DNA from 4 places in the Sporosarcina sp. P12(2017) genome. Region 3 is predicted to be linked to each of the others. Evidence: riboswitches for the same ligand, from Rfam matches in the RefSeq annotation. Region 3 holds a riboswitch; each other region holds the start of a gene.
The links. A riboswitch is a leader RNA that binds a small molecule or an ion and turns the genes downstream of it on or off. The one in region 3 is predicted to bind cobalamin.
Positions count from the first base shown of each region.

Region 1: linked by a shared signal. The riboswitch ahead of CSV80_RS10485 (hypothetical protein) and the one ahead of CSV80_RS06940 (ribonucleoside-diphosphate reductase subunit alpha) in region 3 are both predicted to bind cobalamin.
Region 2: linked by a shared signal. The riboswitch ahead of metE (5-methyltetrahydropteroyltriglutamate--homocysteine S-methyltransferase) and the one ahead of CSV80_RS06940 (ribonucleoside-diphosphate reductase subunit alpha) in region 3 are both predicted to bind cobalamin.
Region 4: linked by a shared signal. The riboswitch ahead of CSV80_RS08290 (DUF4430 domain-containing protein) and the one ahead of CSV80_RS06940 (ribonucleoside-diphosphate reductase subunit alpha) in region 3 are both predicted to bind cobalamin.

Region 1 covers NZ_PDYL01000011.1:69,371-77,389, reverse strand. The annotation lists gene CSV80_RS10495 (GNAT family N-acetyltransferase) at 1-398, shown strand, start outside; gene CSV80_RS10490 (MATE family efflux transporter) at 395-1,741, shown strand; cobalamin riboswitch at 1,891-2,082, shown strand; gene CSV80_RS10485 (hypothetical protein) at 2,334-2,555, shown strand; gene CSV80_RS10480 (ABC transporter permease) at 2,604-4,547, opposite strand; gene CSV80_RS10475 (ABC transporter ATP-binding protein) at 4,537-5,298, opposite strand; gene CSV80_RS10470 (sensor histidine kinase) at 5,402-6,406, opposite strand; gene CSV80_RS10465 (response regulator transcription factor) at 6,403-7,092, opposite strand; gene CSV80_RS10460 (c-type cytochrome) at 7,209-8,019, opposite strand, start outside.
Region 2 covers NZ_PDYL01000022.1:28,699-36,717, forward strand. The annotation lists gene ribD (bifunctional diaminohydroxyphosphoribosylaminopyrimidine deaminase/5-amino-6-(5-phosphoribosylamino)uracil reductase RibD) at 1-27, shown strand, start outside; gene ribE (riboflavin synthase) at 31-675, shown strand; gene CSV80_RS15470 (bifunctional 3,4-dihydroxy-2-butanone-4-phosphate synthase/GTP cyclohydrolase II) at 690-1,883, shown strand; gene ribH (6,7-dimethyl-8-ribityllumazine synthase) at 1,897-2,364, shown strand; gene metE (5-methyltetrahydropteroyltriglutamate--homocysteine S-methyltransferase) at 2,581-4,875, opposite strand; cobalamin riboswitch at 5,022-5,154, opposite strand; gene CSV80_RS15485 (malate synthase G) at 5,545-7,734, shown strand; gene CSV80_RS15490 (hydrolase) at 7,873-8,019, shown strand, end outside.
Region 3 covers NZ_PDYL01000007.1:9,475-17,493, forward strand. The annotation lists gene CSV80_RS06925 (hypothetical protein) at 1-495, opposite strand, end outside; gene CSV80_RS06930 (glycerate kinase) at 631-1,752, shown strand; gene CSV80_RS06935 (alanine/glycine:cation symporter family protein) at 1,815-3,236, shown strand; cobalamin riboswitch at 3,722-3,898, shown strand; gene CSV80_RS06940 (ribonucleoside-diphosphate reductase subunit alpha) at 4,055-6,277, shown strand; gene CSV80_RS06945 (flavodoxin) at 6,265-6,702, shown strand; gene CSV80_RS06950 (ribonucleotide-diphosphate reductase subunit beta) at 6,681-7,718, shown strand.
Region 4 covers NZ_PDYL01000008.1:103,418-111,436, forward strand. The annotation lists gene CSV80_RS08280 (glycine betaine uptake BCCT transporter) at 1-1,249, opposite strand, end outside; gene CSV80_RS17635 (hypothetical protein) at 1,620-1,796, shown strand; cobalamin riboswitch at 1,939-2,123, shown strand; gene CSV80_RS08290 (DUF4430 domain-containing protein) at 2,270-4,378, shown strand; gene CSV80_RS08295 (S-layer homology domain-containing protein) at 4,458-6,794, shown strand; gene CSV80_RS08300 (energy-coupling factor transporter transmembrane component T) at 6,877-7,755, shown strand; gene CSV80_RS08305 (ABC transporter ATP-binding protein) at 7,737-8,019, shown strand, end outside.

The DNA.
Region 1 (8,019 bases), on a different contig from region 3:
AAAACCAAAAGAACTTTATTGAAAGCAATTCATTTTCACTAGCACAATCTCAATTCGAACCAGAATGGAAGTCCATTGGATTATATGATGGAAAGGAATTAGTCGGCTATGCTATGCACGGACGTGAAGCAGATGGCAACGTATGGCTTGATCGCTTTATGATAGATCAGCATCACCAAGGTAAAGGTTATGCTAGTAGATTTCTTAAACTTCTACTTACGAGAATGGAAGAAAAGTATCAATGCAACAAGATATATTTAAGTATTTATCCAAGTAATAAAGCCGCACAGCATTTATATGAAAAATTCGGTTTTAAGTTAAATGGTAAAATTGATGATGTAGGTGAATTCCCTTGTCTCATCATGGAACTTGATCTTCAAAGGAGTCCTGTGCAATGAGTTCTTCTTCACCCAAGTTTAATAAATTGGATACTGAGCCAGTAGGACGTATCTTTTTACGTTATTTAATACCGTCAACTGTCGGTATGTTGCTGATGGCAATCAATATTGTGGCGGATGGTATCATGGTCGGTAATCGATTGGGTGCAGAAGCATTGGCGGGAGTCGGAATTTCGGCTCCCGTTTATACCATCTTTTTTGCTATTTCCTTATGGATTGGTATAGGTGCCGCCACAAAATATTCGATGGCAATGGGTGCTAAAGATGTGCTTAAAGCTCGTTCGATTTTCACACATGCAATCATTTCCATTTTCTTATTAACCATTATATTAGGCTTAACCGCCTTTATTTTTAGGGATTCGCTAGCATACGCACTTGGTGCGAATACCACTACATTCCCTTATGTATCGCAATACTTATTTGTGATTTTACTATTTGGCTTTATCTTTACTGTAGAAAACACATTTAGTATTTTCGTACGTAACGACGGAGCACCGAACCTCTCAATGGCAGGGCTAATTGTGACGTCAGTCATTAACATCATTTTGAATTATGTGTTCTTATTTATTCTTGATTACGGTGTTGCCGGTGCTGCAACCGCTACAATTATCGCTTCCTTTATGGGCATGTTAGTACTGCTCGCCCACTTCTTTAAGAAAAACAATAACTTAAAATTGATTCGCTTACAGTTCAATAAAAAGCTGTTCATAGCCATTCTTTTCATCGGATTCCCGAGCTTCCTTTCCGAGTTGGGAATCTCCTTTTTTACCATTACACATAATATTGCGTTCGAACGGATGGCCGGTACAGAAGGTGTTGCGGCATTCTCTATTTTGAACTATGTGCACAGTGTCATGCTTATGCTATTCCTCGGGATGGGTGGTGCGATTCAGCCGCTGATCAGTTATTATCAAGGCTCTGGTAACCGGATAAGGATGAAGGAAACCGTTAAAAAGGCCACTCTCACAGTCGTCATCGCGGGTGCTGTGTTCTTCCTCGTCGGACAGTTCGCAGCAGGTCCTATCGTATCGATTTTCGGAGACTTCCCGCAAGCCGTCAGAGAATTGGCTACTACCGGAATTAATCTATTCTTTATTGCCTATTTGTTCACAGGTACGAACTTTGTCATGATGACTTATTATCAATCTGTCGGCAATGTACGGATGGCCACTTGGATTACCGCTTCACGTGAAATCATCGTCATGTTGATTTTCTTGATGATCTTGCCACGCATATTCGGATTGAATGGTATTTGGTTATCCATTCCCGCTTCTGAGCTTGTCGTATTTATTGGCGTGTATTTATATCAAAGGAACGCTACTCGACATTCGTTAATCGGCTAAGCATTGGTCTATAGAACAGTACGGAAACATAAATCATTGTTCTAAGCAGCGCGTTCCATAGAATTAGTGTGAGTACGTGTTGTAGTAAAGAATGTTGCACTATTTTTGTTCCTTTCATCAATAAGAGTGCTATACTGAAAGAGCAACTGAATATCGTGTTAGAGATAGGTGCGTTTATTTTTTCTTAAACGCTTAAAAGGGAAATCGGTGAAAAACCGATGCTGTCCCGCAACTGTGAGTTGGAGTATAATTCGTTACCACTGTTTCACCGCAAGGGAAATGGGAAGGTGAATTATACGTTGAAGACGAGCCAGGAGACCTGCCTAGATCAGTACACACCAATACCCTACGCGGATAGGAGGTGTCAAGTGCGGCTTATGAAAAATCACACACAAGCCGACGTACGAAAAAACGGAATCAGGACATTCATTAGGTGGCTTCGAAATAGTTTCTATCGATCCAACATATGTGTATTTCCTGCCGAACCGTTTAATTCGTCATGGCTTCCCACTTAACATCCTTCCAGGTATTTACCGGACGGATGTTTTTTTATGTCAACGAACCCATACAAACACGATGAGGAGAATGAATTATGCCCAATCAAACAATCGATGACTTTACAAACTTATTAAAGGACACATTGATGTCGGATAGAGTGAGCACTCACTCTACCCCCCTTCCTATACTAGTGGAAAATGTGAAGAAACAAATTGCTGAAGACACTTCAAATGACTCTGCAGAAAAAAGTAAACAACTAGCTAATTTAGATACAGCATATCAAATCGTAGTTGCTGAATTAGTAGGTAGTAACTAGATCGCAATAAAACACCCCTGACCTTAATGTGTCAGGGGCGTTACTATGTTATAAAGAATCTTTAATCACACGCTTGTAATTCAATACGGAAAGTAAGCCAAATATAGAATATAGTGCCGTATAGATGAACATCACAATAATCGTGGGCGCCAGCATTTCAGTACCGAATAAGAACCAGCCAGATTTCACCGCGAAATAGCTGTGGAAGAGACCAACGACTAACGGAATACCGAAATTAAATAGCTGCTTTCGTTGAACCCCTTTTAGCAAATCTGTTTGTGTATAGCCCAGTTTACGAAGAATGGTATAGTTCGATTTTTCATCTTCACTTTCGTCCATTTGTTTAAAGTATAAGATGCAGCCAGAAGTGACAAGGAAAGCGAGGCCGAGGAATCCCACGATGAACATGATCATGCCAGCACCTTGCATTTGTTTCGTTCTTTCCTCAAACTTCGATTCATGTCCTGCCCAGTCGTTTATTCCCAACACATTAAATATATCATTCGCTTTTTCTAGATCATTCTCATTCTCGATATCCACTCCATGATATTCCGTAAATTCGGATTCTACGGAAGGATCTATATCTACATTCATCTGCTGGAACACTTGATCATCCACTACCGCCACTACAAAACCATAGGTTACACGTATGGGCAAAACAACTACCCTTTCTGTCCCTTTCAGTGTTAGATCATACTCATGCTCTTTGCCTTGGAAAACGACTTGCTGATCTTCTTTGAATTTCATGAAGTTTTCCGTTAAATTATCAGAGTTGACGAAGAGCACTTCCTTTTCTGCTACGTCTAACTCTGGCAATGCTTCATCACTAATGACGATCATTTCTGTATCGGTATAACTCACATCTTGACTATCCCCACCCGGAATAGATAGAACTCTTGATAAACCAACAGGTGTAGACAATAGATCAATAGCTGTCTCTGTATAGGCGATGCCTTTACTTTCAAGTGCCTGTGTAAATTCCATTGCACGCGTAGTATCAGGAATAGTAAAGTCGGCCGGAATAGTTCGCTCTACTGACTTCTCTACTGAGTAATACGAAATATAACTTAACGAGAGTAATGCGATGGATAGCGCAGATACGGATGTAATAATCATTAATAGAAGAGAATTCGATTTCATTCGAAACATAATTGAAGAGAGAGACAGCACGTCGTTAACGTTCAGATATCCTCCTTTACGTTTACGAATCAGGTTAAAGATAAAGCTAACGGAGCCTTTATAGAACAAATACGTTCCCATGACGACAGAAGCTAGTATGATGATCATCACCAGAAATAGCTGATCGCCTAGGAACACACTACTAAATAATCGGGATGATAAATAATAGCCGAATACAATGAGTAGAATACCGAACACACCGACAACCGCCTGAAATACTGTCATCTTTTTGACCCGCTGTTGCGTTACGGTTGTTACACGGAACAAAGATAATATACTTTGTCGTTTAATGAATAGCGCATTCATGATCAAAATCAATACAAAGATTACTGCAAATACGATCAGCGTTTGAAGTAATGCTGCTGAAGAGAAACGTAAAGTTGCAACATCCGTTACACCAGTGACCTTAAATAGAATGAGCATGAGTAATCGTGACATCGAAAATCCTAAGAGTATCCCTATAACGAGAGAGCCGATATATAACACGAAATTCTCTACACTTAAAATACGGAAAACGGTTACTTTCGTCATCCCGATCAATTGGAATAATCCAATCTCCTTACTGCGTCGTTTAATAAATAGATTGTTAGCATATAGCAAGAATACAGACACGATAACAATTAGAAAAACTGAACCTGTTTTAATAGCTGCAGCACCTTTCACTCCTCCTGTTGCATCGTCCAATGCTGGATCAAATTGCAGCGTTACAAATGAAAAGTACAAGCCCACGCTAAAAACCAAAGCAAAGATATACACATAATAATGTTTAAGGTTTTTCTTGATATTGCGGAAAATCAGCTGATTAAGCGTCATGTTGCACACCACCCAACACACCTTGCGTTTTGATGATGTCATTAAAAAATTCGTTACGCGTTTGGTCTCCTTTATTCAGTTGCGTGTAGATTTGTCCGTCTTTGATGAACACTACGCGCTCACTAAAACTTGCGGCGAGAGGATCATGAGTAACCATGACGATAGAAGCATTTCTCTTCATATTGAGATCACTTAGTTTGTTCAACAAATCGGATGCTGCTTTTGAGTCAAGAGCGCCTGTTGGTTCATCCGCAAAAATGATGCTTGGATCATGGATAAATGCTCGTGCGGCAGACGTTCTTTGCTTTTGACCACCTGAAATTTCATTTGGATATTTAGTAGCGATTTCGGAAATACCCAATTCCTCCGCCACTGCAAGGAATTTTTCATTGGCTAGTTTTCTTGATACTTTCTGCACCGATAGTGGAAGCAGTATGTTTTCTTTTACTGTTAACGTATCGAGTAAGTTATAGTCCTGAAAGATGAAGCCCAAATGACGTTTTCGGAATTCCGCCATTTGCTTTTCTTTCATATCGTTGAGGTTCTGCCCTTCTATGCTGATCGTTCCCTGGCTAACGCGATCAATGGATGAAAGGACGTTCAGTAGAGTTGTTTTCCCCGATCCCGATGCCCCCATGATGCTGACGAATTCACCCTTTTGTACTTCAAGGTCCAACGCGCGTAATACTTCCTGTTTATTGAATTTATTGCCATATATTTTATAGATTTTCGTTGCTTGTAAAATTACCATGTCCATCACTCCTTGTGTATTCTATCATAATCAATGTACAAATTTTTCTCCTGTCTTTGATATGACAATTAGAAAAAGCATGTGACGATACTGTCACATGCTTTTACATACGCGCTATACGTATCATTTCGTTTTCTTTTGTAAAGATCAAAGAGAACCGCGTACCTTTTCCTACTGTTGACTCTACTTTAATCGTAATCAAGAGAGATTCTGCTACTTGTTTTGCTAAGTACAGCCCCATTCCTGTAGCCGCATGATTTTGATGGTTTGCTGTTCCAGTGAAGCCCTTATCGAATATACGAGATAAGTCCCTCGGAGCAATACCCTGCCCAAAATCTTCGATCGATAACGTGGTGATACCACCCTTGCTAGTACACCGGATACGTATGTCCGAATCCTCACTATATTTTACCGCATTCGTCAGCAATTGCCTTAGAATGAAGCCGAGCCATTTTGCATCGGTCAATACTTTTTCTGCTTCCAATGATACATTAAAACCAATCCGCTTTTGCATACACCATTGCTTTAACGATTTTATCTCCTGAAATAACAACTTTTGTACATCGACCTTTTCAATATATAAATCATTCTGGATAAATGGGATACGCTTTTGATGTAGTTGCTGGTCGAGTAACAAATGGACGCGAAGCCACTCGAACATCAACTGTGATCGAAGCACATGGTCTTCCGTTCGTTCGATCATTAATTGCAGCGTTGTCAATGGTGTTTTCACTTCATGTATCCAATTCAACATATCATCTTTCTCTTGCTCTAAACTGATTTGCAATTCATCCAACTGGTGTTTAAACACTTGAATTTGTTCGGACATCCTTTCAGAAGTAATGGCTTCAAAAGGGCTGTCAGCTTCAGGTATTGCAGTTAGATCAAATGATGGTTCTAATGTTTCTAAGCGTTTATAGAATCTCGATTCTTTTTCATAACGCATGACTATAAAAATAACGAAAGATAAACAGGAAATGAATGCAATATAGACAGTAGACAAAAATGGAATGCTCGTGTCCAAATAGCCCATTGCTAGAACGAGCAGTTGCGAGAAGATGAAGAACAGTATCCAACTACCACGTTCCTTAAGAAATAACCGGATCATATTTGTTCTTCCTTCGCCATATACCCTTGCCCCACTTTAGTTTCGATCACATCTACCAAGTCGATTTCCGCGATCCGTTTACGCAAACGGTTCACGTTGACTGTCAGCGTATTATCGCTGACAAATCGTTCATCATCCCAAAGACTCGTGATGATTTCTTCCCTTGATACAATTTCATTCTTTCTTTCTATCAATATTTTCAAGATGTATATTTCATTTTTCGTCAACTCAATAGTTCCTTTTTCATTGGTGAGCGTACCTTTCACAAAATCCACTGCGGCATCACACCACGTTTTCACTTCCAATGTCTGATCAGCACTATAGTTATACACACGGCGTAAGATCGCTTGAATCTTTGCAATCAATACATCAAAGTGAAAGGGTTTTTGAACGAAATCGTCGGCTCCGAGTTGCATCGACATCACCATATCAGTCGGATGATCTCGTGAAGACAAGAAAATAATTGGAACATTCGAATGCGTTCGGATCATCCGACACCAATGAAAGCCATCGAACTTCGGCAATTGGATATCGATAAGGACAAGATCCGGCTTGATTTCCGTGAATTCTTGCAGTACATTTCCAAAGTTTTGAATTCCCACCACTGAGTAAGACCATTGTGTTAAACGTTCTTTTATTTCCTCAAATAATGTCTGATCATCTTCTATCAGCATAATTGTAAACAATGAACTCACCACACTTTTCTTATGTGTTATTAGTTTATCTTATATTCACACATAATGAAAATAACCCAGTTGAACAGATACTACATCTGTTCAACTGGGCTACTAGTAAACTCTAATTAATTCTTTTCAACGACATCAAGTTCCGTCCAATCAAATTCACCGTTTCGAATCTTTTGACGACGTTCCTTTGTAATATAATCACGCTCGGGATCTTTATGGTAATCTCCAACCTTTTTAGGATCACCTTCCGGGCGATCATGTGATAACACAAACGCAGCTAAATCGGCCGCCTCTTGATCAGTCAGCGTACCTGCCTGACCTTTAGGCATATTGTTTTGAATGAAACCTGTTGCTTTATTGATACGGTTAATACCTGCTGCTTCATTAAATGAACCATCACCCCAAAGTGCCGGACCTGTATGGTCACTTGTACCTGAACCATCTCCTGCATGACAAGAAATACAGTTTTTATCTGTAAACAGTTGCTGACCGTTTTCGACATCTGGTTCAGGAATTGAATCTTTATTGTTATTCATTCTCCATGTAATATCCTCATCCGTCTTTACATCTTTTGAGATGAACGTCAAATATTCAACCATCGCCTTCATTTCCTCACTGCCTTGCTCAAGTTCCGCTCCATTCATACTGCGGATAAAACACCCATTGACACGATCTTCAATCGTCGTCCATTTTCCATGATGCTCTTGCGGATATTTCAAAGTCACTCCGACCATCGGTGAATTTGCTGACAGTCCGCCATCTCCATGACAGCTGATACAAGACAGACTATTACCCACGTTTTCAGGAAGTAATGCATTCGTATCATCAAAAAGTTCTTTCCCTCGTTCGATTTTTGTAGTTTTTGGATCATCAGGGTCTAGGTTTTGTAAGTTTTCGCGGATATCTGTTTCGCTATATCCTTTGTCT
Region 2 (8,019 bases), on a different contig from region 3:
GTAGCTGTACCGAAAGAGAGTGATTAAACAATGTTTACAGGAATAATTGAAGAGATTGGTTCAGTTCAGCAAATACAACCTGGTGCTCAGTCTATGACACTAACGATAGCAGCATCTCTTGTATTGACAGATGTGAGAGTTGGGGACAGTATCGCAGTCAATGGTGTCTGTTTGACGGTAAAGAGCTTTTCGAAAGACCGATTTGCAGCGGACGTCATGCCTGAAACCGTATCCTCTACTTCACTACGACAATTAGCGATGGGAAGTCCTGTGAATTTGGAGCGGGCACTCGCGGCAAATGGCAGGTTCGGTGGACATTTTGTCACGGGACACGTAGATGGAATAGCCACGATCCGTGATAAGCGAACAGTTGATAATGCATTATATATACGCCTGTCATTACCGCAAGGATATGATCCCTATTTATTACATAAAGGCTCTATCGCATTGGATGGTACTTCATTGACGATCTTCGAAGTGAAAGATACGGATATTACGATTTCGTTGATTCCACATTCGCAGGAAATGACAGTCATTTCGAAAAAGCCGGTAGGGGATGTAGTCAACTTTGAATGCGATATGCTTGCGAAATATGTTGAGAATATGTTGCGAAAGAGACAAGATGCGGGTCAAACAATGTCGAAGGATTTTTTACAACAACATGGATTTATGTGAAGGAGTGAATGTGGATGTTTCATACAATTGAAGAAGCATTAGAAGATTTACGACAAGGTAAAGTTGTGATCGTAGTGGATGACGAAGATCGAGAGAACGAAGGGGATTTCGTGGCATTGGCCGACCAGATTACGCCTGAAATCATCAACTTCATGGCAACGAAAGGTCGAGGCTTGATTTGTGTACCGATAACAGAACAGAAAGCAGCCCAACTAGGCTTGCAGATGATGACCGATAACAATACGGATTCACATGGTACGGCGTTTACAATCAGTATCGATCACCACTCCACCCATACCGGAATCAGTGCATTTGAACGTGCAGATACAATCGTCAAAATGATGGAACCGAATGCAACAGCAGGTGAATTCAAACGTCCTGGACATATATTTCCACTCGTAGCGAAATCAGGTGGTGTACTGGAACGTACGGGACATACTGAAGCTGCGATAGATTTGGCGCGATTGGCAGGCAGCGCTTCTGCAGGTGTAATTTGTGAAATCATGAGTGAAGACGGAACGATGGCGCGTGTGCCAGAGTTACGTCAGATGGCTGAAGAATTAGATTTGAAACTAATCACCATTCAAGACCTCATTCATTACCGTCTACAGCGAGAGCATCTAGTCATACGTGAAGCAGAAATCAAGCTGCCAACGGACTATGGAGAGTTCTGCATGGTCGGCTATACCGAGACTATGACAGGCAAAGAACATGTTGCATTGATAAAGGGCGACGTTACGACAGAAGAGCCGGTCTTAGTGAGAGTTCATTCAGAATGCTTAACAGGCGATGTCTTTGGATCATGCCGTTGTGACTGTGGTCCGCAACTGCAAGCGGCTCTCTCTCAAATTGAAGAAGAAGGTCGCGGCGTATTGTTGTATATGCGTCAAGAGGGCAGAGGCATAGGTTTGATGAATAAACTGAAAGCCTATGAACTGCAAGAACAAGGCTATGACACGGTAGAAGCGAATGAAAAACTTGGATTTGCTGCTGATTTGCGTGATTACGGTATCGGCGCGCAAATTCTTCGTGAACTCGGTATTACGCAAATGCGTTTGCTGACGAATAATCCGAAGAAAATTGCTGGTTTAAAAGGATATGAATTGGAAGTGGTGGAACGCGTCTCGATCCAGCTACCATTTAATGAAGTAAACGAAAAATACTTACACACAAAAGCGGAAAAACTAGGTCATTTATTAACTTTATGAGGAGAGATGAAAAATGGGTAATTTATTCGAAGGACATTTAGTAGGTACTGGTTTAAAAGTAGGTATCGTCGTAGGGCGGTTTAACGAGTTCATCACAGGGAAGTTACTTTCTGGTGCACAAGACGCATTTAAACGTCATGGTGTAGATGAAGCGGATGTAGACATAGCATGGGTGCCTGGTGCGTTTGAAATCTCGTTAATCGCAAAGAAAATGGCGGATTCTAAAAAGTATGACGCAGTCATTACACTAGGCACGGTCATCCGTGGTGCGACTCCTCATTTTGACTTTGTTTGTAATGAAGTGGCAAAAGGTGTTTCACAAGCTGGTATGCAATCAGGTATCCCTGTAATCTTTGGGGTGCTCACAACGGATACAATTGAGCAATCAATCGAGCGTGCAGGGACTAAGGCGGGGAACAAGGGCTGGGACGCAGCGGTGTCTGCTATTGAGATGGCGAACCTAACAAAGCAGTTTGATTGATTAATAACAGAGTGAAAAGAGGATGTCCCGGAAGTTACTATACTTCATGGGATGTCCTCTTTTATTATGTATAATTCAAATTCAAGTGCAAGATTGAAAGGGGTTAGCGAATGAATGTATCATCCCCAACACCCATGCGAGTTGCTCTATTACAATCTCTATGAACAAAAAACTGTCTAAGAAACCATATTGGTTTCTTAGACAGTACTAAATTCGTTATTTTGCCGCTACTACGCCTAACTTTTCTCGTGCCTGTACAGTGGCAATTACCATATTCTTCAATGCTGCAACTGTTTCTTCACGCTTTCTTGTCTTCAAACCACAATCCGGGTTGATCCAGAACTGGTTAGGCTCTAGCACTTCAAGACCTTTGTTGATAATCTCTGTCATCTCTTCGACTGCAGGGACGCGTGGGCTATGGATGTCATAGACACCTAGACCGATTCCTTTGTCATAATGATACTCATTGAAAGCCTCGACCAAGTCGCCGTGACTACGTGAAGTTTCAATAGAGATGACGTCTGCATCCAGTGCGCTGATCGCTTCGATAAAGTCATTGAAATCACAATAGCACATATGTGTATGAATTTGCGTCGTATCTTCGACTGATGCTGTGGATACGCGGAAAGCATTAACAGCCCAATCCAGATAGTGTTTCCACTCAGCTTTCTTTAATGGAAGACCTTCTCGAAGTGCTGGCTCGTCAACTTGGATCATATGAATGCCGGCTGCTTCAAGCGCTTCAATTTCCTTACGCAAAGCGAGTGCAATTTGGTTTGTCACTTCTTCTCTCGACAAGTCGTCACGAACGAATGACCAGTTTAAAATAGTGACAGGACCCGTGAGCATTCCTTTTACTTCATGATCTGTAAGGGATTTCGCATAAACGGATTCTTCCACAGTCATGGGTTTAGTGAACGCAACGTCTCCGAAGATGATTGGAGGCTTAACACAACGTGAACCGTAGGATTGTACCCATGCTTTTTCAGTAAAGACAAATCCGTCAAGCTTTTCTCCGAAATATTCCACCATATCCGTACGTTCAAACTCACCATGCACCAATACATCAAGTCCTAAGTCCTCTTGGATATCGATCCATTCTTTGATTTCGGCATTAACGAAATCTTTGTATTGCTGATTCGTAATTTCACCTTTTCTCCATTTATTCCGTGTAGCCCGTACTTCTGGCGTTTGTGGGAAACTACCGATTGTTGTAGTGGGAAGTAGTGGCAATTGGAATTTTTCCTGTTGCTTCACTTTACGTTCTGCAAATGGAAGGTTTCGCTTACTGTCAGAAAGTAGACTTCCGGAAGTCGCTTCGCGTACTTCTTTATTATTGCGAGCAGGAAGGGCATTAAATGCAGTCAATGCTGCTTCACTGTCTTCAAATACTTTAGTGAATTTTTCTTTTCCATATTGTAGAGCTGTTTGAATAGCTTTGATTTCTTCCATCTTCTCATCAGCAAATGCTAATGCGTTCAAGATGGTTTGATCTAGTTTCTGTTCCGAGCGAGTCGTGACAGGTGAGTGGAGCAAGCTACATGAAGGTTGAATCCATAATTTATCAGGTGAAACTTGCTGTTGGATTGTTTCAGTCAATGTAAGCTTTTTTTGTAAATTAGAACGCCATACGTTGCGTCCATCTACAATCCCTGCCGCAAGTACTTTGTCTTTTGGGAAGCCATGTTGCTTCAGGTTATCTAAGTTTTTCTCGCGTCCGTGGACGAAATCGAGTCCGATCGCTGCAACAGGTAACGCAATCGTTTCTGTATAATGTTCAACTGAATCAAAGTATGTCTGTAGAAGAATATTCAGTCCGCTTAGATTATTTGTCAGTTGTGAATAAATTTCTGTAACAGTTTTCATTTCATCTGAGCTGATTGATGTACATAAAATTGGCTCATCGATTTGAACCCATTGTACTCCTTCATCCTGTAATTCCTGGAGTACTCTTTGATAAAGTGGGATCAATTGCAGGATGATAGATGGTACATCATTATCCTCAAACCCTTTAGATAATTTCAATAATGTATAGGGGCCAAGTAGAACGGGTTTACCTTCAATACCTAGTTCTTTCTTTGCTTCACGATAAGCAGCTAGCGGTTTATTTTCAGTTAGTTCAAAACGCTGACCTTCGTATTCAGGCACGATATAGTGATAGTTCGTATTGAACCATTTTGTCATTTCTGAAGCGACTGCCTCATCATTACCGCGAGCCATCGAAAAGTATGTGGATGTGGAAACTTGTCCGCCTTTCCAGTTATAGCGTGAAGGAATGATTCCGAACATTGCAGACGTATCAAGTACACGATCATACAATGTGAAGTCGCCTACAGCAATGAAATCAATTCCGGCATCTTGCTGTTTTTTTAAGTTCGCCAAGCGAATCTCTTTCGTTGTTTGAAGAAGTTCATCTTCTGAAATCTTCTTTGACCAAAATGCCTCAAGTGCGCGTTTCCACTCACGATTTTCACCTATGACCGGATAGCCCGCTATACTACTTTTTACCATGGATAAATTCCCCCTTGATTTTTTATAATAAAAAAACATCTCTAGGGGAGATGTTAGAAAAACGAGTACATATAAAATAACATGCTAAAAATAGCATGCGTTTATAGACTGCTTCTGTCTAACACTTCCCTATTCATCGTAGGATTAAGCGTCATGAAAAATAGGCAGGTGTCTGGCTGGACGCATGGGCGTCTTCACAGTGGCGGGACCGCTCCAAGAAAAGGATTCCCTTTTAAGAAATGAAAGTATTTTCATTCCACCTACTTTTCAAACTATTCAATTCAGATGATTGTCTCTAAAACTATCACATGCAAAATAGTGTGTCAACTTGCTATCTGAATTTAGTGGCGGGTACCTAAAGAACAAATGGCGTAGTGAAATGATGAAACAGTATATTACCTCTACTGTTATATAACTGATGTCAATAGCTAGACTCAGACGTAATTAACCGTGATGTGAAAATTTACACAATTCAGTTGAAAGTCAACTAGACTTTAGGTATGATATGTACTAACACGTCTTCAAGTGAAGAAGTCATTCGTCTGTTATGTGTCGATTTATGATCGACAGGCTATGGGGTGTTGCTGAATAATGGATGATGATAGGTGTTCATCGCTATATGTTATACAACAGAATAGCGCAAAAAACATTAAGGGGTGGCTTTTATCCATGACAAACTATGAAAAAGTAGGTAAATTGCAAGTCGCAACAGAACTATATAACTTCGTAAACGAAGAAGTTCTTCCGGACTTAGAAGTCCAAAGTGATCAATTTTGGACAAATTTTGATTCGCTCATTCATGAACTTACTCCTGAAAACAAAGCGCTATTAGAAAAACGTGATGAATTGCAAAAGACCATTAGCGAATGGCATCAAAATAATAAAAGCGAAATTGATTTCGCTAAATATAAAGAATTTCTAGAAGAAATTGGCTACTTAGAGCCAGTTCCTGAAGATTTCAAAGTGACAACAGCAAACGTTGACAATGAAGTCGCAAACCAAGCAGGTTCACAATTGGTTGTTCCAATCGATAATGCTCGTTATGCATTAAATGCAGCGAATGCAAGATGGGGGAGTCTATACGACGCACTTTATGGATCGGATGTAATTAGTAATGAGGCGGGTGCTGAAGCTGGCGTTCAATACAACCCGATTCGTGGACAGAAAGTAATCGATTTTGCGAAAAAATTGTTAGATCAAGCAGCGCCTTTAGCTGAAGGTTCTCATGCAGAAGTAACAGCTTATAAAATTGTAGAAGGTAAACTTCAAGTAACGCTTGAAAGTGGTATCACGACTCCATTGAAAGATGAGTCCAAGTTCGTCGGATATAACGACTCTGAAGACGCACCGACTGCTGTATTGTTAGTGAATAATGGATTGCATATTGAAATCGCTATCGATAAGAATAATCCAATCGGTAAAAGTGATAAAGCAGGTGTGAAAGATCTTGTACTTGAAGCGGCACTCTCTACGTTGATGGACTGTGAAGACTCTATTGCTGCAGTAGATGCTGAAGATAAAGTTGGTGTATACCGTAACTGGCTTGGTCTAATGAAGGGCGACTTGGAATCAACATTCAAGCGCGGTAGTAACACAGTTACAAGAAAATTGAATCCAGATCGTACGTATACAGGCGGAGATGGCAAGGAGTTGACTCTGCGTGGTCGTTCATTGATGTTCGTACGTAACGTAGGTCATTTAATGACTAATAATGCAATCCTAGACGAAAATGGCAATGAGGTACCTGAAGGGATCTTGGACGGTGTTCTTACATCGCTGATTGCTACACATAACTTTAAAGAAAACACAGAGTTTAAAAACTCCCTCCACAATTCCATTTACATTGTAAAGCCGAAAATGCATAGTCCAGCTGAGGCGGCATTTGCGAATAAACTATTTGATCGTATTGAAGATCTACTAGGTGTTGAGCGCAACACAATTAAAATCGGAGTTATGGACGAAGAGCGTAGAATGTCACTGAATCTGAAATCGGCAATCAATGAAGTGAAAGAGCGTATTGCATTTATAAACACTGGATTCCTTGACCGTACAGGTGACGAAATCCATACATCTATGGAAGCAGGTCCAGTTATTCGCAAAGCGGATATGAAGACGTCTAAATGGCTATCTTCATATGAATCTGCAAACGTAGCAGTAGGAATTGGAGCGGGTCTACCAGGACACGCACAAATTGGAAAAGGAATGTGGGCAATGCCTGACTTAATGGCTGCAATGCTTGAACAGAAAATTGCTCATCCAAAAGCTGGAGCTAGCACTGCGTGGGTTCCATCACCAACAGCTGCAATTTTGCATGCATTGCACTACCATGAAGTAAATGTTAAAGATGTACAAGCCGGAATTGACAGTTCGATCGATTACCGCGATGGTATCCTTGACATTCCATTGGCACCTAAAGCGGATTGGTCTGCCGAAGAAGTACAATCTGAACTAGATAACAACGCACAAGGTATCCTGGGCTATGTAGTTCGCTGGATTGACCAAGGAGTAGGGTGTTCAACAGTTCCTGATATCAATGATGTCGGATTAATGGAAGACCGTGCAACGTTACGTATTTCGAGTCAGCACATTGCAAACTGGTTACGTCATGGGGTTTGTACGAAAGAGCAAGTACAAGAAACTTTGGAGCGTATGGCAAAAGTAGTGGATCAGCAGAACGCGGATGATGAGTTGTATCAGCCGATGGCACCGAACTATGATGATTCCATCGCGTTCCAAGCAGCGTCTGACCTGATATTTAAAGGGGCAGAACAGCCAAGTGGATATACAGAGCCGATCTTGCATGCTCGTCGTATTGAAGCGAAAGCAAAAGCAAAACAAAAAGCGACAGTACAAAACTAATAACCATTCCAAACCGTCTCTCTTTCGCTAACGGAAGAGAGACGGTTTTTTACTAAATTAATCAGAGATGCGTATTTTTCAAATAAGTCTGTCAACATGCTATACTAGCGACAATGATGAAAAGGGGATGAATAAAGCATGTTGCAAACAAATCAAACAGTTTTCGTATTAGTCGATGTACAAGGAAAGCTCGCGCAAATCGTTAATGAAAGTAAGGAATTACATGATAACTTGGAAAAACTGATCAGAGGATTACAAGTATTGGATATTCCTATACTATGGCTC
Region 3 (8,019 bases):
AACATTGAGCGGATCTACATCGACATAGAGCGCTTTATTGCCAACTATGAGCGGATACGCGACCTGATAGAGCGGATACGCGGCTCGGAGTGAATACTCGGGTTTATAGAGCGGAACCACGTTGTCTTTGAGCGATTTCGTATTCAGATAGAGCGCTTTACCTCGAAGTATGAGCGGATACAGATTAACATTGAGCGGATCCACATCGACATAGAGCGCTTTATTGCCAATTATGAGCGGATCTGCGACCTGATAGAGCGGACGCGCGGCTCGGAGTGAATACTCGGGTTTATAGAGCGGAACCGCGTTATCTTTGAGCGATTTCGTATTCAGATAGAGCGCTTTACCTCGAAGTATGATCGGAACCACGTTGTTAATGAGCGGATCCACGCTCACATAGAGCGCTATACCGCAAACTATGAGCGGATATGTGACTTGATAGAGCGGATGCAAGACTTCATAGAGCGAATAAGCACCTTCATTGAGCAAATACACCTAGCAAAACTATTACCCTGTCCGTCTGCAGAGAAATCTGAAAGCCTTCATTATAAAAATATATGAACCATCCGATATTTTACGGTAACTTTTCCCACATAATCTGCTAGAATACGATTAAAGGGAGTGTGAGCGATGAAAATTGTCATTGCGCCTGATGCATTTAAGGGGAGTTTGCATGCGGAAGAAGCGGCCGACGCTATATGTAGTGGAGTGAAAAAAGTCTATCCACACGCAGAAATAGTACGTTTGCCGGTTGCGGATGGTGGCGAGGGGACGCTTGCTGTTCTCGTTTCATCAACTGGTGGGACGTTGCGAACGGTGTCTGTTCAAGATCCGCTGGGTCGCGCAATCGATGCGTGTTTTGGTGTGCTTGGTGACGGCAAGACAGCGGTCATTGAAATGGCGCAGGCGTCCGGTTTGCTGTTGCTTGAGGATCATGAACTGGATCCAATGAAAGCGTCAACATTTGGCACGGGACAATTAATTCGTCATGCGCTGGATGCGGGGTACAGGAAAATGATTATTGGACTTGGCGGCAGTGCGACGAATGACGGGGGAACAGGTTTGCTCGAAGCGCTGGGTGTACGTTTCCTTGCTGACGGACAGTTGTTGCAGATAAATGGGGAAGCGCTTTCGTTCATCAATGAAATCGATATCTCGCAACTAGATAAGCGTTTGCTGGAGACGGACATTCGCATTGCGTCCGACGTGGACAATCCATTTGTCGGTGAGCAAGGTGCGTCGTTTGTTTTCGGTCCGCAAAAAGGGGCGAATGCGGAAATGGTTCTGCGTTTGGATGAAGGGTTACGTCATCTGGCAGACGAGACGGAAAAGCGGACAGGCGTGAGATTGCATGAGTTACGGGGTGCAGGTGCGGCTGGGGGAAGTGCAGGTGCATTAATTGCCTACTGTGGGGCGCGTCTTGAAAGTGGCATTGATGTCGTGCTCGAGGCGATGAATTTCGCAAAGCATCTATCTTCAGCAGATTTCATTGTGACGGGTGAAGGTAAGACAGATCGGCAGACGCTTGCAGGCAAGGCATTAATGGGGATTGCAAAGCTTGCAAAAGAAGAGGGGGTTCCGGTCATAGTCATTTCGGGGGCTATTGAAGAAGCGGCGCGTCAAGAGCTTCTCGGGTGGTTCTCCGAATTACATTCATTAGATGACGGGAAGATGTCGTTGGCTGAATTGATGGCATATGCAGCAGTGTTGTTGGAGAATAAAGCGTCAACCGTCATGCAAAGTAGAAAATAGTTTTTTATGCCAAGCATAGTAACTAGACAAGTAGGGTATAGCATACACAAGGAGGTGGTCAGATGTTTCAAGATGCGATCGACTGGCTTGTAGGGCCGGCGAATAATTTCATTTGGACATATGTTTTAATTGGACTTTTATTGGCAACAGGTTTATATTTCACGGTTCGCACGAAATTTGTGCAAGTACGCTTATTTCGCGAGATGTTCCGTCTGATTGTAGAGAAGAAAGATAGCAATGACGGGGTGTCTCCGTTTCAGGCATTCACGATCAGTGCCGCATCACGTGTAGGAACAGGTAACGTAGCGGGGGTAGCCCTTGCGATCGGAATCGGTGGTCCGGGTGCGGTATTCTGGATGTGGGTGATTGCTGTTATCGGCATGGCGACCGCGTTCATCGAAAGTACATTGGCGCAAGTGTATAAAGTGAAAGACGGCGATACATTCCGTGGAGGGCCAGCGTATTATATGCAAAAAGCGCTTGGTTGGCGGAAACTCGGAGTGGTCTTTGCGGTTTTATTGACGATGTCTTTCGGATTCATATTTAACGCAGTACAATCTAACACGATCAGTCAATCCTTCACTGACGTATTTGGCATTCCGACCTGGGGTGTTGGAGTTGGCTTAATACTAGTGACAGGGATCATCGTCTTCGGCGGTGTCAAACGTATTGTCAAAGTAACACAGACCATCGTACCCGTCATGGCAACCTTCTATATTTTAGTAGCATTATATATCGTGATTATAAATATCGCGGAAGTTCCAGGCTTGATTGTCTTAATTTTCGAACATGCTTTTGGAATTAAAGAAGTCATGGGTGGCGGAATTGGGATGGCGATGATGCAAGGTGTACGTCGCGGTCTCTTCTCCAATGAAGCAGGTATGGGTAGTGTACCAAACGCAGCCGCTACAGCGAACGTATCGCATCCGGCCAAACAAGGATTGGTACAAAGTCTAGGTGTGTTTTTCGATACAATCATTATCTGTTCTGCCACAGCATTCATTATTTTGCTCGGCGGTTTGTATCAATCAGGTGAAACAAACGGGATCATCTTGACACAAAACTCCATGGCCGTACAAGTCGGCGCATGGGCACCATACTTCATCGCCGTTGCGATCATGTTCTTCGCCTTCAGTTCCATCATCGGAAACTATTACTATGGCGAAACGAATATTGAATTCATCAATGCTAACGTCGTATGGAAACGAATCTACCAAGTTCTTGTACTTGCTATGGTATATTTCGGAGCCATCGCAAAAGTACAAGTAGTATGGGACATGGCCGACCTTTTCATGGGACTAATGGCTATCATTAACCTAATCGTCATTCTACTACTCGGCAAAATCGCCTTCAAAGTACTTGACGACTTCACTAAACAACGAAGAGCCGGCAGAAACCCCGTCTTCAAATCAGCCAGCATTCCTGACCTAAAAGGCGCAGAATGTTGGGAAGAAACAGCTGAAAGAGCGGAAGATCGCTTGTGATATTGAGAGATAATCTAGGGCTTTTTATGTTTTGATCTTAAGACTTTGAATTGGTACTAAAAATACAGTGAATTTTCTAGGTGGTCTACGTTAGAAAGTAGGATTGTAGCGGAAGCAGTTCACTCCGGGAGGATCAGCGTGAGTCTGAGACCCTGGACAGGTGCCTTAATTTCTGCGAAGTACACAGAAATACGGCAAAGCGAACCCTTCGCCGTTCGCTTGGCTCAGGCCACGCCCTCCGGAAAGCGTCCCCCTGCTGAAGCGGAAATCCCTTCCCCTCACTAATTTCACTATCTAATTAAAAACGTTCAGACAAACAATTTAGTCAAGAAGTAAAAAGTTTGATATACTATAAAATATTGAATATAAAAAATCGGATCGTAGTTCAGAAGAAGGATTCTGGACCTCGGTTCGATTTTTGTTTTGCATGTTTGAACACAACATGTTAGGGTTATATATGAATTAACACACTATATATAGTGTTTAACAGCAATTAGATGAATTGGTACCCACGAAGTTTAAAAGGGAATCCGCCACTAACGGAGCTGCCCCCGCAACTGAGGGCACGGACGACTATCTTATGAAAACCACTGCCACGGCGGGAAGGAAAGATGGAAGAACGATGTGCCAGCCAGTAGACCTGCCAGTCATCTCAGCAAAACATTCTTCGGGGTTGGAGAGTGAAAGCACAAAGCAGTCTTTTTTCAGTCTGCCTAAAACTTTCCGCAATCTACTAAGCGTCAATCGACGACTCCCGATTTTTATTGGGAGTTTTTTTAGTACATAACCGAATTAATTCACTAAAGGGAGCGGATATAATGGCTATTATTCAAGAATCTGTGGGACTTAATTTATTGATGGAAAACTTACAAGAGGAATTCGGCAAGAAGCAAATCGAGCCGTTGATCGAAGCGAGTGAGAAATTCCAGGAGCGTCACCCGGCGAGCTCGGCAACTGAGTGGACGAACGCGATGGTGCTAGAGTCTTTAAGCCGTATTGATGAAGCAAATGCGTACTGGACGTTTGTAGCGGCGCGTATTTATTTATTCGACGTCTATGCAAATCAAAAAGCATTGCGTGGAGCGGATGTCTATACCGATTTTGCGAAAAATGTAGAACGCTTGGTGGAAGAGGGTTTATATACACCCGTTCTAACAGAGAAATACAGCCAGGACGAGCTTCAGGAAATCGGTAAGCTACTCGATCCTTCTCGTGACCTATTATTCACATATATTGGATTAAAAACATTAGTAGACCGCTATGTAACGGTAAACTTTAAGAAACAGTCAGTGGAGCTTCCGCAAGAGCGCTGGTTGATCATTGCAATGACGTTAATGCAGGACGAAACAGTAGACCGCATTCATAAAGTTGGCGAAGCGTACTGGGCAATGAGCAATTTGTACATGACGGTTGCGACACCTACATTATCGAACGCAGGCAAGATGCACGGTCAGCTATCGAGTTGCTTTATCGATACAGTGGATGATTCATTACAAGGGATCTATAACAGCAACACGGATATCGCGAACTTGTCGAAATTCGGTGGCGGTATCGGTGTCTATATGGGGAAAGTTCGTTCTCGCGGTGCATCGATTCGTGGATTTGAAGGCGCATCAAGCGGTGTTCTTCCATGGATCAAACAGCTGAACAACACAGCAGTCAGCGTCGATCAACTCGGTCAACGTCAAGGTGCCGTCGCGGTGTATCTCGACGTATGGCATCGAGATATCTTCACATTCCTCGACCTCAAGCTCAATAACGGTGATGACCGTTTGCGTGCACATGACATTTTCACAGGCGTTTGCTTGCCGGACTTGTTCATGGAGAAAGTCGAGTCCCGGGAAGACTGGCATTTATTCGATCCACATGAAGTCCGCACGAAAATGGGCTATTCATTGGAAGATTTCTATGATGAAACAAAAGGCCAAGGAACATTCCGCGAGAAGTATGAAGAATGTGTCCGCAATGAAGATTTATCAAGAGAGACGGTTTCAGCGATTGAAATCATGAAACGGATCCTACGTAGCCAGCTCGAGACAGGAACACCATTCATGTTCTACCGCGACGAAGTAAATCGTATGAATCCAAATAAACATGAAGGTATGATTTATTCTAGTAATTTGTGTTCAGAAATACTGCAAAATATGTCAGCAAGTACACATGAATCGGTCACGCTTGAAGACGATATGGTCGTCACACGCACGAAGCCAGGCGATTTCGTTGTATGTAATCTGTCATCGATTAACCTTGGAAAAGCTGTTACAGCAGACGCGCTAGACCGTTTAATCAAAATTCAAGTACGTATGCTCGACAACGTCATCGATCAGAACCAAATCCCAGTTGTACAAGCGCAACGCACAAATGCACGCTACCGTGGAATTGGACTCGGCACATTCGGCTGGCACCATTTACTCGCATTGAAAAACATTCAGTGGGAATCGGACGAAGCAGTGGATTTCGCAGACGAGCTATATGAAAACATTGCGTATTTAACAATTAAAGCCTCGATGGAATTATCAAAAGAAAAAGGCGCGTATCCATTATTTGATGGATCGGACTGGCAAACAGGCGAATACTTCGAGCAACGCGAATACGATTCAAATAAATGGCGTGAACTGCGCATGGATGTGGCAATGAACGGTATGCGTAACGGCTACTTGATGGCAGTCGCACCGAACAGTTCGACATCGGTTATCGCAGGCTCCACAGCGTCAATCGACCCAGTGTTCAAGCCGTTCTACCATGAAGAGAAGAAAGACTATAAATTACCGGTCATCGCACCGGATTTGAACCACAACACGTATGACATCTACCGTCGTTCCGCTTACATCGTGGATCAGCGCTGGTCTATTAAGCAAAACGCCGCTCGTCAGCAGCACATCGATCAGTCGATTTCATTCAACATCTATGTACCAAACTCCATCCGCGCATCCGTTATTTTGGACTTGCACTTGCAGGCATGGAAGTCAGGAATGAAAACAACGTACTATATGCGTTCAACCGCAGCTGAGATTGAGGAGTGCGAGTGGTGTCATTCTTAATCGCCTATGCATCCTGGAGTGGCAACACGCAGGAAGTAGCGGAATTGATTACGGAAAGTCTACAAAGTGAAGGCGTCGAAGTCGATACTTATCGTATCGGCATCGGTGTCATCCCGAACGTTAAAGAATACGACGCGTTGTGCATCGGTTCATTCACATGGGAAAAAGGGGCAACGCCGGATGAAGTCAAAGATTTCGTGGCGGACGTCGGCTATAAACCCGATCTCGTCTACGTTTTTGGCACAGGGGATACACAGTTTGGCGGCGATGATCTATTTTGCAAGGCAGCAGACAAGCTCGCGAAATTCTATCATTCCCCTTTTGAACCATTGAAGATTGAGCAAAGCCCACGCGGCATGCAAGAACAAAGCGTTACGAATTGGACGAAAGGAGTGCTCGAACATTGGCGACACTTACAAGAGTAAAAGTACTGAATCCTGCAAACCCGAATAAGGCAACAGCTATTTTCGGTGGGGAAGCAAGCGGCATCCTGAATTGGAACGACATCGCGCACCCTCATTTCTATACATTGCGTCAGCGAATCCGTTCTCTTTTCTGGACGGCGAATGAAGTTGATATGACACAAGACGTCAAGCAATTCGCAAGCCTGACAAAAGAAGAGCAATCCGCATTCCTAAAGATTATTGGCTTACTGGCTACACTCGATGGTCCACAAACGGTCATCGCAATGAAAATCGCAGACTTTACAACGGATCCTTCCGTCAAGTCAATTATGGCGACAATTGCAGACCAGGAAAGCGAACATAATCACAGCTACGCATACGTACTTTCATCTGTCACGAACTTGGACAAGCAAATGGAAGCCTTCGAAATGGGCCGTACAGACGAAGTACTAATGAAGCGAAATGAACGAATCGTAGACGTTTACAATGAGTTTGCGGAAAACCCAACAATCGAAACGGTTCTAAAAGCAATGGTGTACACGACATTATTAGAAGGTTTATTCTTCTACAGCGGCTTCGCATTTTTCTATAACTTAGCGCGCCATCAGAAAATGGTTGGTACATCCACGATGATCTCATACATCAACCGCGACGAACTGCAGCATGGTAAAGCAATCAGCGACATCTTCCGTGCAGCGTTGGCTGAAAACCCAGAGTACAACACAGACGAGTTCACGGAATGGATCTATGACCAATTCCGCCACTCCGTCGAGCAAGAAGTCATTTGGAGTCGCTATGTATTAGCAGGAATCGATGGACTGGAGCTGGATGAGATGGAAGGCTACGTCAAGTATCGCGCGAACAAAATGTTGCGCATGCTCGGACTGAGCGAAATCTATCCAGAATTCACCGATAATCCAATGAAGTGGATCCGCGCCTACGTCGATAACTTCGACGACACGAAGACAGACTTCTTCGAACAAACGAGCCGTCAGTATGTGAAGACTAGCGATTTGAATGGCTTTGATGACTTGTAATAAGTAAGGGAGGGGAATCCATGATGGGTTCCTCTTTTTTTTTATGTGTGGGAAGGGGGGCTGTTGATCGACGCTCTTCGTTTACGATCAACTAATGTGTGGTTTTGTTTAAGTGGAGTCGCTCGGACATCTGGCCAAGCGCTCATACTTCCACGTTATCCGCTCATACATCTTCACAATCGCTCAATGAATCCCTAAAAGCGCTCAATCCTCCTAGTTAACCGCTCAATGTCCATCCTGGCGATCAGCTCTATCAATCTTCGGACGGGAGCCGCTCGGACATCTGGCCAAGCGCTCATAC
Region 4 (8,019 bases), on a different contig from region 3:
CCGAATCCGCTGATGTAATGAAGAATGAAGTAATCAGCAAAACCGCGACAATTGAAATGACGAATGACCAAGGTAATCCACTAAACATCTCAAAAATCGTCAATTCTGTTGCCGTAGATGCTAAATCGATAATACCTGCTTTTTGTGTTTCAATAGCTGTCGTACCAAACGCTGAGAACCAAATCATACTCAATACAGTCGGTACAACGAGCACGCCGATCATGAATTCGCGAATCGTTCTTCCTTTTGAAACGCGGGCAATGAACATTCCAACGAATGGTGACCAAGCTATCCACCAAGACCAGTAGAATAGTGTCCAGTCATTCAACCATGAACGGTTTTCAGGCGTAAGTGGTGCTGTGCGGAAACTCATACGAATGAGGTTTTCTAAATATCCACCGATAGAATCAGTGAACATATTGAAAATCAGCAATGTTGGACCGAGTGCAATGATAAAGACCAACAGTGTAAGAGCTAATACCATATTTGTATTCGATAAAATACGAATCCCTTTTCCGAGACCGCTCCAAGCGGATAGTAGGAATAATACAGTAACGATCGCAATGATAATAAACTGAGACCAGAAACCGATCGGAACACCAAATAAGTAATTCAAACCAGCGTTAATTTGGACTGCTCCAAATCCGAGTGATGTGGCGACGCCAAAAACAGTAGCAAAAACTGCAAAGACATCGATTACAGTTCCAAGTTTGCCTTCTACGCGATCACCGAAAATCGGACGAAGTGTAGCGGAAATTAAACCAGGTTGACCTTTGCGGAACTGGAAGTATGCTAGCGCTAAAGCGGTCATACCATATATAGCCCATGCGTGGAAGCCCCAATGGAAAAATGTTGAACGCATCGCTTCTTTATACGCTTCTTTCGTTTCAATAGGCGCAGTAGCTGAACTTACCGCATAATGCGAAAGAGGTTCCGCAGCTCCATAGAACACGAGCCCAATTCCCATACCCGCAGAAAATAGCATGGCAAGCCAAGAAAATATGGAAAACTGTGGTCTGTCACTGTCTTTCCCCAATCGAATCCTGCCGAGCGGACTGAATATCAAATAGACTGAAATGAAGAATAGCATAGAAACTGTCAGTAAATAATACCAGCCGAATGAATCCGAAATCAGATTCCTTATATTGAGCGTGATCGCCTCAAAGTGTTCGGGAGCGATTACACCATAACCGACTGCCAATATGACAGCTACTAATGTAATATAAAATGTTGATGAAACTTTTTTCATAGGCACTCCTTTTTAAAATGTAGTTTGTGAAACAATCGAAGTAACTAATCAAGATTGTAGAATAAAATTGCACACATACACTTGACAATACCCATCTAGTCGTTCGTGTAAACGCTAAGTATATGACAGTTTGTTTACAATGTCATCACAAGTGAAAATAAAAAAGACGAGAAAAATTCATTCTCGTCCGATATGTAAGTAGGTACTGTAGTGCAATTCATGTACTTGCACAGAATCATCAGCCTGCTCTTGTGATAGTATACATGAAAGTTAGGGTTGATTTCCAGCCAGAAGAACAATTTGCTTTCATACAACAAGAACCGTAGCCATGTTATACTATAGAAACAAATGAAATGAGGAGGGGATTTTCATGCAGTATTCACAACCTAAGATGCTTCAGCTCGTAAAGCATAGCCCAGAGTTAAACAGACGATTGAAAGAGATTATGAAAGAACATGAGCTAGAGAAAAGCTTTGCATTGAAAGCACTTTATCATGCAGAAGTGAAAGACGGCGGAGTCTATCAGCGAGATTATCAGGAGCTGTAAACCTCCACTCACTTATAAAAGCACCTAGTGTAATAAATAGTATTCATTAAAAGACTGATGGAAGATTCCTTTCGTCAGTCTTTTCTACTGTTCTTTTGAAATAATCAAAATTAGCGAATGGCAATGTGGTATACTATGGTAAAATTGAATAGAATATTTTGGTTCTTTACATTACTGTAAAGATGAAAAAGGAAACAGGTGAAAATCCTGTACGGTCCGGCCACTGTAAATGGGTAATATCTTCAGAATACCACTGGTGAAATACTGGGAAGGTTGAAGATGTGATGATCCATAAGTCAGGAGACTTGCCAAAATAACATGCGTTACGCCTCCCAGGAAGAGGTATGCATATTGTATTGGATAAATAATTAAGTTATTACAGGAGTCCGTCTATACATAGTGCCCTTGTCTCTTTCTGGAGGCAAGGGCTTTTTTACGTTCAATTTATCAAACTAGTACAAGGGGGAAGTCATTTGTTTAAGCGTTATGTATCGATCATCGCAAGTGTTTTACTAGCAGTAACGATGCTGTTGCCGACGACCAGTTCAGTTGCTTTAGCGAATTCGGATGTACAGCAAAGTAAAATAAGCACGCAAGCCGCTAACTACATGGTGGATGTGGAAGTAGAAGGTTTATCGGGAGTAATTTTAAAAGAAGCGATTCAAGTTACAGAAGGGCAAAATGCGTTAGATGCGTTGAAGAAGGCACTTACTAGCCAGAACGTAAAATATACTGTGCAAGAAAGTGATTACGGGGCGTACGTAACATCTATTAATAATGAAGAAGCAGGAACATTAGGTGGTTGGGATGGCTGGAATTATACAGTAAACGGACAAGCACCTTCTGTTGGAGCTGCTGCTTATGTAGTAAAAGATACTGACGTGGTGAAATTTTTCTATGGCCGTTGGGCTGCTATCTCTACGACTACACAGGTTATAGAACATAGTGAAAATCCTGCAATTACGGTGAATCTAATTGGCGATACTTTTACACCGGCAGCGCTAGAGCCGGCAAATTGGACTGTTGGACAATCTAATTTGACAATTTCTACAGTTACTCAAAATACGGATCAGCAAATAACGATTCAATTAAACGGTAAAGTAGACCGTGAAAACTTCTCGCTAGTTGCATCAGAAGAAACAGTTGTAGGAAAAGCGGCAGATGCACTACAAATTACAGTAGTTGCGAGTCAAGCAAGCGTACCTGAAGCGATTGAGAAAGTGACAAATTATATACTGAGTAAATCTGTATCGAGCGAGTGGACGGCAGTCGGTTTAGCAAAAGCAGGAGTAGCTGTACCGGACAACTATGCAGTCATATTTGAACAAAATGTCCAACAACAGATCGTTGAGAACTCGGAACGTCTAAAAATTACAGATGCAGAACGTTTGACGATAGCCGCGGCAGCGATAGGGAGAGATCCTAAGAATATCAATGGTATCGATTTACTCGATAAAATTTATAACAGTATAGATATAAGAAACGTAGATACGATGACTCGCCAAGGAACGAATGGTTTAATATTTGCGTTAGTTGCACTGGATACGAAAAACTATGAAGTTCCAAAAGATGCACGATGGAATCGCGAAAAGATAGTTGAGGCTCTTTTAAGCTATCAAAGAGCAGATGGTGCTTGGAGTTTAGCTACAAGCAATACAGGCGCTGCGAGTTACGATATGACGGCAATGGCTCTTATTGGATTAGCTCCTTACAATGAACAACCAGCTGTCAAAAAAGCTGTTGAGAAAGCAGTTACTTTCTTGTCTGAAAGCCAAGGTCCTACTGGCGGATTTAATGAAACATTCGTAGGTGGCATTTCTAGTGAAGCCACTTCGCAAGTCATCATTGGTTTGACAGCAAATAACATCGATCCACAAGGTGAACAGTTTACAAAGAACGGCATCAACTTGATAGATCACCTGTTAAGCTTCCAAACAGAAAACGGAGGCTTCAAGCATACTATGACAGGTTCGACAGACGGAATGGCTACAGAACAAGCGATTCAAGGTCTTGTCGCATTTGATTTATTTACAAAAGGCGAAGGACGACTGTATGATTTTTCGGAAATAGTCACGCAACTTGAAGTTTTAAGTCATTCAACTCTTCAAGGAATTGTTAATAATAGCCTTCTAAATGTGCAGAAAAACAAAAATGAAGCATGGTCTTCTGTCTTTATTGAAAACACGGAAATAATTGAAGGATATTATATTGTACAAGCGGGAGAACAAGGGACTAAAAAAGAAACGTTGATTCCTGAAGGGACGAAAAAAGTATTCATAGTAGATAATGATCGTCCATATCGTTATTTCGATGCCAAAGTAGTAGAACCCACTCATACATTTACAGTCACGTTCAACAAAGAAATACAGGACTCAAAAGCGAATTTGGATAAAATCTATGTAGAAGATATTACAGGTAAGCGCGTACCGGTCACAGTGAAAGCGAACGGTTTGAAAGTTACTGTGACACCGGAAGCCAATTATATAAAAGGTCAGTTATATTCTTTAGTTGTGATTGAACCAGTTTCTATAGAAGGAAAAACATTAAAACAAGCAGCTCGTAAACTATTCATCATTAAATAAGGAGGTATGCGTTATTTCTATCATCAAAAATTTCACGAAAATAACGGCAGCATTCGCATTAGCGAGTGCCGCTATCCTTATGCCGGTTGCACCTTCATTCGCAGAGCAACCGACTCCGATTTATGAAAATCAAGCAGCACAGACACTACAGCATTCCATCACGATTTCCAATACAGAAGTTCCGATGCCGTTGTCTACCGTCGAAGTACAGGAAGGCGATACAGTTTTAAGTGTACTCAAGCGGAATGTTGAATCAAGAGGGATTCAAATGGAATACAGTGGCGGTGAAGGCGCGACAGCTTACGTAGAAGGGATAGATAATGTATATGAATTCGACCGCGGACAAGGCAGCGGTTGGATGTACAGCGTCAACGGTATCTTCCCGAATCGTGGAGCGGGCGTCATCAAGCTCATCCCTGGTGATAAAGTGGAGTGGAAATATACGACGGACTTAGGTAAGGATCTAAACGCCGATCTGTTTCCTTTCCGTGAAGACTTGGAGCCAAAAATTTCAGTGTCAGGTGTTACTTCGGGAGCAACAGTTACGAAGTCTACCCTTTCATTCCAAGTAAACGCAGCGAGTTATTTCGGAACAGCACTTCAACCGACAGTCACTGTAAACGGCAAGCAAGCGGTCGTTACAGGGAACACAGTAAATGCGGTATTGCAGAGTGGTGATAATAATATCGTCTTACAGGCAACGGATGCGAAGAACGATTCGGTTACAAAAACAGTGAAAGTGACGTATGCACCAATCGCTAACCCTGAACCGAACCCGTTACCAAATCCAGTTCCGAATCCGAATCCATCACCGGAGCCTCCGGTAGTGAAACCAGGTCCAACACCGGAAACGCCGTCTACTAAAGATTACTCAAAGCTTGTCACTTCAGCCATTAACGAGGCAAGTGCGCAAATGCTTGCAGGATCGATCGACAGTGAGTGGCAGGCAATCGGACTTGTGAAAGCGGGCAAGAAAGTACCTGCGTCTTATACAAAGGAATTCTACGAACATTTACAAGACCAGGTGATTAGCAGATCCGGCAAAGGTCGAATGAAGATTACTGATGTACAACGTTTAACAATGGCTGCCGCAGCAATCGGCATTGATCCAATGAATGCGGATGGCAAGGGCTTTAACTTAATCGATAAAATTGTAAATAGTGAAAAGCATATGACAGGTGCTGATAGCCTGACATACCAAGGTAATAACGGCATCATTTTCGCGTTGATTGCACTCGATACAAAAGGCTACCAAGTACCAAGCAACTCGAAATGGACACGTGAGAGCCTAGTTGCAGAGTTATTGAAATACCAGAAAGATGACGGGTCGTGGAGCTTGTCGACGAGTAAAGAAGGCTCGACAAGCTATGACATTACCGCAATGGCTTTGATAGGCATTGCACCTTACACAGATAAGCCGGAAGTTCGTAAAGCGATGGATCGTGCAGTGAAGTTCCTCGCGAATGAACAAGGTCCAACAGGTGGATACGACGAAGCGTTCGTTGGCGGTATTTCCAGTGAAGCGACGTCACAAGTAATCATCGGTCTGACTGCAAATCAAATCGATCCGCGTATACCGATGTTTACGAAGAACGGCATCAACTTGATCGATCACCTTTTGAGTTTCCAAACAGCTGATGGTGGCTTCCAGCATACAGCAGGAGATAGCCGCTCGAATGCAATGGCCACGGAGCAAGCGTTGCAAGCTTTGGTAGCATTTGATTTATTCACAAAAGGCAAAGGGGTATTGTACAACTTTAAAGAGATACCTGTTGTTCCGGCGCCAAAGCCAGATCCTGAACCAACACCTGATCCAGATCCGAAACCAGAGCCAAAACCAGAGCCAAAACCAGAACCAGAACCGACTCCGACTCCGACTCCACAGTTTACGGATATTCATACACACTGGGCAAAGGATTATATTAATCAAGCAGTAGAGCAAGGAATCGCGAACGGCTATAAAGACAATACGTTCAAGCCGAATCAATCACTGACTCGTGCACAAGCGGTATCTATTTTAGTTCGTGCATTGGATTTGAAAACGGACAAGAAAGCACCATTCCCTGATACACAAAAGTATGCTTCAAGTACACAAGAAGAAATTGCAGCTGCATACCATCATGGTTTAGTTAAGGGGAAAGACGGCAAATTCATGCCTGCGCAAGAAGTAACGCGTGCACAGATGGCGCTCATGTTATACCGTGCGTATGAAGTGAAGAATGGCGAAATGTATAAGTTCGACAAAATGGCGCCTTTCCGTGATATTCGTTCATATAATATGGAAGCTGTAAAAGCGATGAGCATGCTATATGATCTGAAGATGGCAAAAGGGGAGAATGGCAACTTTATGCCGAGTAACTCTACGTCTCGTGCACATGCTATGAAAATGTTAATAGAGTTTTTGAACACAAAATGATCACACAATCTTGCACCCGCGCGGTGCAAGATTGTCTGTTTTTAACGTGGAATGTTTTTAGAGAGTGGAGAGGGGAAGGGTTATGGGCGATGGAATTCAGGCAATTCACCCTTTCGTGATGTTTTTTTATTATATTTGCCTTGGCTTTTTTGCGATGTTTTTTAATCATCCGATCTTTTTGCTGGCGGGTTGCCTTGCATTAATTGCGGTCAATCTATCACATGACGGCGGGCATGCGATGAAGCAGTGGGCGCCGTTGATGGTGACTATGACTGCGCTGATTATTGTGATCAATCCCTTGCTTAACTCAAGAGGGACGCATGCATGGTTTGATTTCTTTGGAAAAAAAGTGACGTTAGAAGCGATGCTCTATGGTGTCGTAACGGCGATGTCGTTGTTGATGATTCTTCTACTATTCGTTTCATTGAATATCGTCTTGAACGGTAATAAATTATTATATATCTTCGCAAGAATCCTCCCGAGGACCGCATTTCTCATTATGATGTCCATCCGTTTTGTGCCGTTATTGAAAAGGCGGTTAACCGAAATCCAGGATGTTCAGCGTCTGAAGGGCATGACGATGACACAAGGAACATTGCGTGAGCGTGCGAAGAGCGGGATGTCGATGTTACAAATTCTGCTATCTTGGTCGTTGGAAGAAGCTGTGGAAACGGCGGATTCTATGAAAGCACGGGGGTATGGGTCTGGTACAAGACGTCCGTATATTCCGTATCGCATGACGAAGTCAGATAGACGTTGGTTGAGTTATTTACTCGTAGCTTTCGTTATGTGCGGCACGGGTGGATTTATCGGCTACGGAAAGATTGTCATTTATCCGGAACTTGGTCTATTACATCTGTCGTCGCTTGATTGGTTCGTATTCGCTTGCTGCATGGCCGTCGCGCTGTTTCCGCTATTTGTAGAAGGGAGAGAACAACTGAAATGGAATTATTCAATTTGAATCACGTCTCGTTTTCTTTTCCGAATACAGATCAGCATGTGCTGAAGGATATTTCACTTTCCGTCAATGAAGGCGAGTTCCTTGTCATTGGAGGCGCTAGTGGCAGTGGTAAAACGACTTTATTGAAATTATTGAAGAGGGAATTGACGCCGACAGGAAAACTTGAAGGGGAAATTTTCTATAAAGGTAAGTCGATCAGTGAGTGGGAAGAGAGGCAGATGGTTGAGCAAGTTGGTTATGTGTTCCAGGATCCAGACAATCAAA